Linked DNA regions of Allorhodopirellula heiligendammensis. The protein of the gene in region 1 interacts with the protein of each later gene in a pairwise test. Links are inferred from orthologs where the notes say so. Each region holds a gene or a part of one and is shown in the gene's direction. Other genes may lie near its edges.

Region 1 (4,813 bases):
CGGCCAGCGTTCGCCGCGCCAATACCTTCTTTTCGGTGCCGAAACCGGCTGCCGCAAACATCGAGCCTAGCAAGCAATAGCGATTGCCCGACTGAAGTAGGGGCCGAGCCAACGACGCCGCCAGGCTGTGAGGCGGCAACAGCCGCTTGGTGTGTGATTCGCATTGCGCGAAAAACGGCGCGAACGGCGCGAACGGCAATCACGCGATCAAATTGGAGGTTGCATCATCTCTATTGTTGCCAGAGGCGGGTCGTAACGCTCGCATGAGCGTGACTCCCCGCCTCTCTCACCTCGATCTTTTCGCTACCAGATTTTGATTTCGAGCTCTTCATCGGGCGCTGGCCGAGCGACAACAGCCTCTTCAAAACCGGGTGGCCCAACCTTCCCTCGGGCGTCATTACTGAAACCGTAACGCTCTGATGGAACTCCCAACACATTGCGATCGAGTTGCCCGTTCTCGTTAGCGTCTAGAAATACCGCGATCGCGAAAGTCGGCGGCAATCCATCAATCGGGATCAAACAGACCGTCTCGGAGGCTGGGTCAATCGCGACCGAACGCTTCCAAATCGCGGATTCAGGCTGATTAAAACGATCGCTCGTTGGGTAGATTGCGATCCGGATCGCACCTCGCTCGTCGGCGTCAGGCTCGAGCGTCGCCCCTGCAATCCGCAACCGAAATGTGGGGCCCTGGATGCGATCGGATTCGCTGTCATCGATGGGGGCAAACGCTTCCAAGCTGGTCTCATCGGGCGGCTTGGGAAACATCTGCGAGGTCGGGAAGGCGGGTTTGCGAAAGCGATTTTGCTGGAACAGGAGAATCGCAACCCCAACGACTGTGATCGATGCCGCAAACACCATCAACAAGGTGCCGTGGTTTTCTTTCCACTGATCCGAGTAGGTTTTCCATGACGGATCGCCGCGTTGGTGGAGCGGTTTGCGTTTTTTCACCGCGTCGTCATTCGAATCGGTCGCGAGTGGCTGGTGGGAATCCACTAAAAAGTCTCCGGAAAATGGCAGCACAGGAACTGGATGAAACTGATGAGTGCGTTTTGTACTCTATTTCATCACAATTGCGGAATCTGCGGTTAGTCGCCGCACGCATCTTTCGCGAATCGGCTCGGTGTTCTAGACTGGGTGTCCGCCGCCGGGACGAATGTTGTCCGCGTGATGGTGGCGACCCTTGCGACTGCAAGCTGTGAACCTGGTCAGGCCTTAACTGGAGCAGCCATAAGCAGTGCCGCTTTGTGTGAGGGTCGCCTCCACCGCGCGGATGAATTCCGATCCCAGCATGACCCCTTTTCGGACTGATCCTTAGGTTTAATTGACGCCGAAAACATGGGCACTTCTGCGAACGAACAGGATTCTGGAAACGACTCCTACGTCGTGGTCGCACGCCGCTATCGGCCCCGGGACTTCGACCAGCTGGTCGGCCAAGACCACGTTGCAAAAGCCTTGCAGGGTGCGATCGAGACCTCGCGTGTGGGACACGCGTATCTGTTCACGGGAGCTCGTGGTGTCGGGAAGACCAGCACGGCGCGCATTTTCGCGAAAGCCCTGAATCATCCCGGCGGGCCCACCTCGCACCCCGACAGCGAGAGTGACGTCGCCCAAGCGATTGACTCCGGTGAAGACGTCGATGTGATCGAGATCGACGGGGCCAGCAACCGAGGGATTGACGAAATCCGATCGTTGCGGGCCAACGTCGGTGTGCGGCCGAGCCGCTCACGCTACAAGATTTACATCATCGACGAAGTTCACATGTTGACCGGCGCAGCTTTCAACGCGCTGCTGAAAACGCTCGAAGAGCCCCCCGAACATGTGAAGTTTATCTTCTGCACCACGGATCCCGAAAAGATTCCGATCACCGTGCTGAGCCGCTGCCAAAGGTTCGATTTTGCACCGGTGGAATCTAGCAAAATTGTGGGTAGACTGCGTGAAATCGTAGAGGCCGAAAATAGCACCGCCGAAGACGAAGCGTTGGAATTGCTCGCCCGACGGGCGGCTGGCTCGATGCGTGACAGCCAATCGTTGCTCGAGCAGGTCCTGAGCTTTAGCGATGGGCATCTGACCGCCGATCAAGTTCACGCGATGCTCGGTACGGCGGACGACCAGCGATTGCATCGGCTTGCTCAAGCCATGCAAGCTCGCGATGCGGCGTCTGCGCTCATCCAGGTCGACGAGGCCGTTGCCGCGGGGGTCGATGCCGGGCGATTAACAGAACAGATGCTCGGTTACTTCCGAGATTTGATGACCGCGAGCGTAGGCTGCGACGCCTCGATGTTGCGGTACGCGGCCGGCTCGATGCACGATTCGCTGGTAGAACTGGGCCAGCAATGGGGACTCCAAACGGTACTTGCCATCGTGGGGTTGGTTGACGAAACCCTGGTGCGGATCCGCCACAGCGTTCACGCCCGCGTGCTCTTGGAATCAACATTAATCCAGATCTGTCATTTGCCGGACCTGCAAGCGATCGTCGACCTGACGGCCGCAGCCCAAGGACTGGCGTCGGATCATAGCGAAAAAAAAAACGCGATAAATAAAACGCAGCCCTCCTCGGTCGGGGCTGCAATCGCGACGGGCCACCTCACCCCCGCTTCGACGCCACCCACTGCGATCCCGCCTGGGACCGCCCCCCCAGCGGCAACGCCAGCGCCGGCGGCAACGCCAGCGGCAACCCAGACACCGGCCGCAGCGCAGACACCGGCGGCAACCCAGACGCTTGGGACGGCGCCGCCCCCTGCGAGTACACCACCGCCAGCAGACCATCCACCTGCGGTTGACTCGATAACTTCTGCGCCCCTTAGCGATGCCGAACTACACTCGTCTTGGAAACAGATACTCGACGAGATGGATCCCATGACCGCGACGCTGGTCAAAGCCGCGGAAAAGTTCGGCGTGCCGCAACCCGGAACCGTCGAGCTGACTTTCCCAGAAACGTCCGGACTAGCGATGAGTCGTTGTGGCTCGCCCCAGAACAAAGAGGAGATTGTTCGCACGATTGCCCGCGTGACTGGCCGTCAGCTCACGGTCACGTTGGTAACCGGGACGAAAGCACCACCGATGCAGCAGGCGGTGGCGAAGCCCAAGACGCAAAATCGCATGCAACGGATGCGGGAGATTGAAGCCAACCCAATGGTGCGAGCTTGCATCGATCTTCTCGGCGCGGAAATTGTTCGCATTGATACCCCCCGATCTTAAACACCTTACTCATTGAAAGACGATTTTTATGTTCAAAGGACTTGGTAACCTCGGCAACATTGCCTCGATGATCGGCAAGCTGCAAGACATCCCTGATCACATGCGTCAGCTCAACGATCGCATGAAATCAGAACGTGTCACCGCGAGTTCCTCCTGCGGGCATGTCACCGTGACCATGAATGGCGTCGGCGAGGTTCAAAACGTCGACGTCAGCCCGGAGGTTTTCGGTGCGGGCACGGATAGCGCCTTGCCACCTGAGCGGCTCGGCGCAGCAATTCAAGAAGCGACGAATTCCGCCGGAGCGGACGCCAAACAGCTATACGCCAACGCCGTTAGCCAACTGGCTAGCGATCTCGACGTCAATATACCTGGCATGGACGGAATCCTGGCGAGCATCACGGGCGGCAATGGATGAGCAGTCATGCCGGGGCGGTCTCACAGCTCGTCGATCGGCTTAGCCAATTACCGGGCATCGGCCGCAAAAGTGCCGAACGACTGGCGTTTCATTTGCTGCGCGTGCGCGAAGACGAAGCGTTGGCTCTCGCGGATGCCATTCGGCGCGTGCGCACGGATGTTCGCTACTGCGCCGCTTGTTTCAATTTATCCGAGCAAGAATATTGCCAGATTTGTGCGGATCCCAACCGCGACGCGACAAGACTCTGCGTGGTCGAACAGCCACGCGACTTACTCAGTCTCGAAGCTTCGGGGGCCTACAAAGGTCTCTATCATGTGCTGCTCGGCCGCATCGCCCCGCTCGATGGCGTGACACCGGACCAATTGACGATCGACGCGTTAGTGGAGCGGGTCCGGACGGGAAATTTTTCCGAAATTATCATGGCCACCAATCCGACCGTCGAGGGTGACGGCACCTCGCTATATCTTTCCAATCAACTCAGTGAGTTCCCCGTCGAAATCACACGTTTAGCACGTGGAATCACCGCTGGCAGCGTCCTTGAGTATGCCAATCGCGAGATCATTGCCGACGCTCTCACGGGACGACAGAAACTCTGAGTGCTTTTTGCAGCTCAAATTATCAGAAAAAACGAAAACCGTTCTTACCGTTGGCACCGTATTCGCTCTAGAATAAGGCGGACGTGTTATCAGGTTACTTTTCTTTGAGAGAATGGGATTCCCATGCGGATGTCAGTGGGGCTACACGCCCGACAGAGCCAGGTGCAGAAACTTGCACCTCGGATGATCCAGTCGATGGAAATTCTGCAGATGCCGACGCTCGCGTTGCAGGAGCGTATCGAGCAGGAAATGAACGAAAATCCGCTGCTCGAGCAGGTTTCAGGCGACCCGATGTCGCCGGATGATGCCGACGAAGACTCGTCGAGCAAGGATTCACGCAGCGAAAATGAAAAAGAGCTGGTCGTCGACAACGATCACGATAATAAGGATGACTTTGAGCGACTGCTCAACATGGACGCCGACTCATCGAGCAATTTCGACGACTCGTTTCGCCGCAGCAGCAACCGCATGTCCGAGGAAGCCGATCGGCGGCACGACATGATGGCGAACGCCCAATCCCGCCCGGAATCACTCAACGACTTCCTGCTCCATCAACTCGCCGAGATGGATATTGACGACGAGGTCGAGCAAATCGCGGAGCGAA
Region 2 (6,003 bases), on another replicon or contig:
GCAAACGATGATCACGCAAATATTCCAAAGCTTCGACGGTGAAGATTCGCTGTGTCCGACCAGGATGTCCACTTACAAACACGAGATCATTTTCAGCGACAGGCTTCGAACTCCACTCCAAGAAGTGATCGATCACGGCCGGCTTGTCGTTCTCGTAGACTCGCATTAATGTCGCGTCCAAGTTGTATCGCGGATATTCAAAATTATCCGCGTCGCCACCAAAGAATGCCGCCGCGGTTTCGGGTGCCCAGACCAAACGCACGTCGGTGTACTTCTTGTAGCGATAGAGGTGATATTGGGCACCCCCAAAGAGCGTCACCACATCACTGCGAAGCCCCGTCTTGTCGAAGGATTCACTTTCGATCGCGTTGAACGCTGCTTGACGTTGCTTCGCCGCTGCCTCCGCATCGGTCTTGTTCGTCACCGCCTCGTCGATGCGCTGCGTGACATCGACAATTTCAATCAGCACGTTCAACTCCAGGTCGGGCGCTTTGATCTCCTCGTCGAACGAATTGGCGAGAAACCCATCCCGAATCAAGTTGCGTTCTTTCGTGCTGACTTTCTGCAGCGTGTCGCTGGCCACGTGGTGATTCGTCAGCACCAAGCCATTGGACGACACGAACGATCCCGAGCCCCCGGAGTTGAATCGGACCGAGGCTAGACGCAGGTCGTCGGCCCATTTTTGTGATGGATCAAAGTCGTAACGTTCCTTCAGCAACTCGCGAGGCAAGTCATTGAACAAATACATGCCCTCGTCGGCGTGGAGTCGGGCGGTGGACGACGAGAGCAGGGAGGCGGTGATCACGGTAATCGCCAATGACAGGGAAGCGAACAGGCGGCAAAACATGCAAACGACTCTCTTTTTGGGAATGAAAATTCATCGGCAGAGGGGCGTCTCAAAATACCGGGTCCACCTGAATATTGAACAGCCCCACTCTCAGGAGCCGTTGGGACGCTAGCCCCCGTTTTCTCGGATCTCGAAATTTCTACCTCACCGCCTCTGAACAGACCTCGCTCGAGCCGCTAGGTTGAACGATCCGACCCTGACGCGATTCGCGTCCGCGAGCGTACCCCCGAATAATTTTCTGCCATGAACGCCATTATTCCTGCTGCTGCATCCGATTTGGCCGCCGACGGGACGATCAAGCCGCCCCGTCCATTTGTCCACCTGCACTGCCACAGCCACTACAGCCTGCTCGACGGGGCCGGCGACATCGGCAAACTGGTCTCCCGCGCGGTCGATCATGGCATGAACTCGCTAGCACTGACCGATCACGGGAACCTACACGGAGCCCTCGAGTTCTACCGCAAGGCCAAGGACGCTGGCATCAATCCGATCATCGGCTATGAAGCCTACATCGCCCCGGGCAGCCGGTTCGACAAGGGCGGCGCCAGCAGCAGCAAGGCGGCGAGTTATCACCTGACCCTACTCGCCCAAAACCGCACCGGATTTAAGAATCTCATCAAACTGGCCTCGGCCGCGTCGCTGGAAGGTTTCTACTTCAAACCACGGATCGACAAAGAGATTCTCGAAAAGCACAGTGAGGGCATCATCTGCTTGTCAGGCTGCGTCAGCAGCGAGTTCAGCCGCGCGATTCTCAAAGGCGTCGCCACGGAAGAGCACGAGCGGGAAGCTAAAAAGATCGCAGGCTGGTTCCACAACGTTTTCGATGATCGTTACTTCATCGAGATCATGAACAACGAAGTCGATATCCAGCGCCAACAACTCGAAGGCGCCGTCACGATCGCCAATCAAATGGGGCTTCCACTTGTTGCGACCAGCGATTGTCACTACGTCGATCCCGATGACGCCGAAGCACAAGACATCATGCTGTGCATCAACACCGGTCGGTTCCGTACCGACCAAACGCGCATGAAAATGGAGAACGATCAGTTCTTCCTGCGCAGCCCCGAGCAGATGTACGAGAAATTCCCTGGGCTCGATGATGCGGTCGCCCGCAGTCAGCAGATCGCCGACACGGTCGACATCGAGATCGAGTTCAACAAGTACTTCTTCCCCGGCTTCGAATGCCCCGACGAAAAGACACCGCTGCAGTACCTCCGTGACTTGTGCGAACAGGGTTTGATGGAGCGATATGAAGGCGACGACGAGCGGATCATCGATGGCAAGCTATCCGACGAGGTAATGGCGCGGCTGGACCGCGAACTCGACGTGATCGAAAAACTCGGTTACCCGACCTACTTCTTGATCGTGTGGGACTTCGTCAATCACGCTCGCAGCGTTGGTATCTCGGCGACGGCTCGGGGCAGCGGCGTGGGCGCGATCGTGTGCTACGCCCTGTACATGTCGCACGTTTGTCCGCTGCGGTATGACTTGCTATTCGAACGGTTTCTCGACGAGAGCCGCACCGAGCCGCCGGATATCGATATCGACTTTGAAAAAGAACGTCGTATCGAGGTCATCGACTACGTCAAACAACGATACGGGCACGAGATGGTGTGCCAGATCGGGACGTTCGGAACGCTGGCCGCCAAGGCGGCGATCAAGGACACCGGTCGCGCCCTTGGGATCCCACTCTCACGCGTCAATCAGATCACCGAGATGGTGCCTGATGAGCTGAAGATCACGATTAAGAAAGCGCTTGACAAGAGTGCGGACTTGAAGATGGCCTATGACGGCGACCCGGAGATCCGCGAGCTGCTCAATCTGGCGATGAAAATCGAAGGTTTGGCGCGAAATGTCGGCACGCACGCTGCCGCCGTCGTGATCGCCGACAAACCGCTGACCGAATACGTGCCACTCGGTCGTGTTCCCGGAAAACAGGACGTGATCACGCAGTGGGCGATGGCCGACGTAGAAGCGTCCGGCCTGCTCAAAATGGACTTTCTGGGTCTAAGAAACCTGACCATCCTAAGCCGAACGGTCAAGCTCGTCGAGCAGACCACGGGGCAGAAGATCGATCCTTTAAAGTTCCCGCTCGACGACAAACCCAGCTACGCGTTGCTGCAACGGGGTGAGACCAAGGGCGTCTTCCAGCTTGAGTCGGGCGGCATCCGCGATCTTTTGCAGCGGATGAAGCCGGACACATTCAACGACATCATCGCGACCGCGGCACTCTATCGTCCGGGGCCGCTCGAAGGCGGGATGGTTGACGATTACGTCAACATCAAACACGGTCGACAACAACCTGAATACAAGCACCCCGTGCTCAAGGAGATCCTGGAAGAGACCAACTCGATCATGGTCTACCAAGAACAGGTGATGCGGATTCTCAATCGCCTCGGTGACGTGCCGCTGGCCAAAGCCTACACGTGCATTAAAGCGATTTCGAAAAAGAAACAGGCATTGATCGATGCCAACCACGACGTCTTCATCGCCGGCAGTGTCAAGAACGGCTTGGCTGAGAAGGACGCCGAAGACATTTGGAATCTCATCGTCAAATTCGCGGGCTACGGCTTTAATAAGAGTCACAGTACCGCATATGCGCTCGTCGCCTATCAAACCGCGTACCTGAAAGCTCACTATCCCACCGAGTTCATGGCCGCGTTGTTGTCGAGTGATATCTCAGGGCGGAATTTCAAACGCAAGGATGCACTCGTCGAGCACATGGAGGACTGCGATCGGATGGAGATCGAAGTCATCCCGCCGGACGTGAATACCTCCGCTGCTGACTTCAGCGTGACCGAAAACAAAATCCCCTTCGCGCTCTCGGCGATCAAAGCCTGTGGTGGATCGACAGCGGTTTCGATCGAAGCCGAACGGGCTAAGAACGGACCGTTTCGCGATATCTTTGATTTCTGTGAGCGAGTCGATCCCCACGACTGTAACCGCAGCGCAATCGAAACACTGATCAAAGCCGGTGCGATGGACAGCTTTGGCGCCAAACGCAGCCAGCTCGCAGCTGTGGTCGAACGGGCGCTGCAAGCGGGTGCGGCCGTGCAAGCGGACAAGAAACACGGACAAGCGAGTTTGTTTGGTGCGTTTGATGAGGAAGAAGAATCAACCGACAGCGGAGGGTCGGCCGGTGTGCCGATGCCCGACATCGAAGAATGGCCGGACCGGGAAAAACTGCTCGCTGAAAAAGAGGTGCTGGGCTTCTATTTGCACAGTCACCCGCTAGCGGAGTTTGAACCCAAACTCGCGACATTCCGCACGCATACCACCGAATCGCTCGCCCAGTGCAGTGATCGCGACGAGGTGATCCTGGGCGGCATGCTCAGCTCGATCAAGCTCGCTCATACCAAGAACCCCAAACCGGGCCAACCCAGCAAGTACGCCAACTTCGATCTCGAAGACATGCAGGGAAATGTCCGCTGTATCCTCTGGCCACGAGGCTTTGCCGTCTGCGGCGAGCGCGTCCAGCCCGATGCGGTCGTGCTGCTTAAAGGGAAAGTCGACCGGCGTGGTGGCGGTGACGAAGTCAACTTGATTGTCGACGAGATCACACCGCTGGAGGAACTCGACAACAAGTTCACCCACGGCATGCGAATCCGGCTCGACGAAGCGGATCACGACGAGACAACCGTCTCGAAAGTCCGCGAGATCGTGCGCGGCTATCCAGGTTCGAAAGAGCTGCATCTTTCGATGGCCTTGCAAGAAGGCGAGACAGTGCATTTCCGCGCCGACAAATTCAAGGTCGACATCTCACCCCAGCTCCGCGAACGACTCGACGACCTCCTCGGCAACGGACACTACAAACTTCTGATGAGCAAACCGCAGCGATAGGGAGAATGTGAGCGGTCTTGGACCCCGTTCGGGGTCCATTGTCTTTTTCGATTTTGGTTACCGGAGGTGCGCTGCGTTGCAGCAACCTCCGGCTATTATCTAAGACCGCTCCGCGGTGGGAGCGACTTGAGTGTCCGCTCCGCTCGATACGGTCGGGATCGTGTCGTCTATCCCGGAGGGATTTCTGAGACAATAGCCGGTGGTAAGCGCAGCGCCACCACCGGATAACTTCGTCCGGATCCCGAAGGGATCAAAGATGGTTACCGGAGGTGCGCTGCGTTGCAGCAACCTCCGGCTACTATCTAAAACCGCTCCGCGGTGGGAGCGACTTGAGTGTCCACTCCGCTCGATACGGTCGGGATCGTGTCGTCTATCCCGGAGGGATATCTGAGACAATAGCCGGTGGTAAGCGCAGCGCCACCACCGGATAATAAACAGAGAACTTCGTCCGGATCCCGGAGGGATCAAAGATCATCCCACTCCTGAGTTAGAGCGATGTCCACATTCCACAGCATCAATCTCCATATTACGTTTGCGACCAAGCATCGCACGCCTTGGATCAAACGCGAGTGGATCGGACGACTGCACGAATACCTTGGCGGCATCGTACGACAACTTGATGCGAAGCCGTTGAAAATCGGTGGAGTGGAGGACCATGTCCACCTGCTGATCGGTATGAAACCAATTCATCCACTGTCTGACTTCATGCGTGAGCTGAAAAGATCCTCCAGCAAATGGGTTCACGAGACAATCCTCCATGCGCCCTTTCAATGGCAAGAAGGATATGCTGCATTTTCAGTCAGCCCACCGAGTTGCTCGGTCGTAGCACGCTATATTGCCAACCAACGCGAACACCATCGGAAACGATCGTTTCGCGAAGAGTTAATCTCGATGCTCGACGAGGCTGGTGTTCAGTACGACCCCCAATATTTGGAGTGAGCGGTCTTGGACCCCATCCGGGGTCCACTGCCGTTTTCGATTTTGGTTACCGGAGGTGCGCTGCGTTGCAGCGACCTCCGGCTATTGTCTGAAAACCGCTTCGCGGTGGGAGCTAAGCGGGTGAGCGGCGTAGCTCGTGACAGAGCGATGAGGGTGCGCGATTTGTTGGATACGGCTGGGATCGTGTCGTCTATCCCGGAGGGATTTCTGAGGCAATAGCCGGTGGTAAGCGCAGCGCCACCACCGGATAACGAACAGAGAACTTCGTCCGGATCCCGGAGGGATCGAAGATCACTCCACTCCCTGAGTTAAAACGATGTCCACATTCCACAGCATCAATCTCCACATTGCGTTTGCAAACGGAATTGAATGCTAGT

What was found.
Region 2: the proteins of dnaX (region 1) and dnaE interact in binary tests that used the Escherichia coli proteins (3 or more experiments, as listed by UniProt). The link is inferred for Allorhodopirellula heiligendammensis from one-to-one orthologs.

Annotation. Positions count from the first base shown.
Region 1 is NZ_SJPU01000001.1:733,209-738,021, reverse strand. The notes cover bases 768-3,766. They hold dnaX (DNA polymerase III subunit gamma/tau), read left to right. Parts: upstream 768-1,335; coding sequence 1,336-3,198; downstream 3,199-3,766. Other genes in these bases: recR (recombination mediator RecR), read left to right, coding at 3,610-3,766; Poly21_RS02840 (YbaB/EbfC family nucleoid-associated protein), read left to right, coding at 3,227-3,613; Poly21_RS02855 (DUF2141 domain-containing protein), read right to left, coding at 768-993. Also shown: Poly21_RS02860 (hypothetical protein), read left to right, coding at 1-80; more of Poly21_RS02855, read right to left, coding at 304-767; more of recR, read left to right, coding at 3,767-4,209; rpoN (RNA polymerase factor sigma-54), read left to right, coding at 4,333-4,813. UniProt on the Escherichia coli protein: Part of the beta sliding clamp loading complex, which hydrolyzes ATP to load the beta clamp onto primed DNA to form the DNA replication pre-initiation complex.
Region 2 is NZ_SJPU01000005.1:121,714-127,716, reverse strand. What follows is about bases 699-4,887. They hold dnaE (DNA polymerase III subunit alpha), read left to right. Parts: upstream 699-1,090; coding sequence 1,091-4,687; downstream 4,688-4,887. Other genes in these bases: Poly21_RS24990 (S46 family peptidase), read right to left, coding at 699-847. In the rest of the region: more of Poly21_RS24990, read right to left, coding at 1-698; tnpA (IS200/IS605 family transposase), read left to right, coding at 5,183-5,626. UniProt on the Escherichia coli protein: DNA polymerase III is a complex, multichain enzyme responsible for most of the replicative synthesis in bacteria. This DNA polymerase also exhibits 3' to 5' exonuclease activity. The alpha chain is the DNA polymerase catalytic subunit.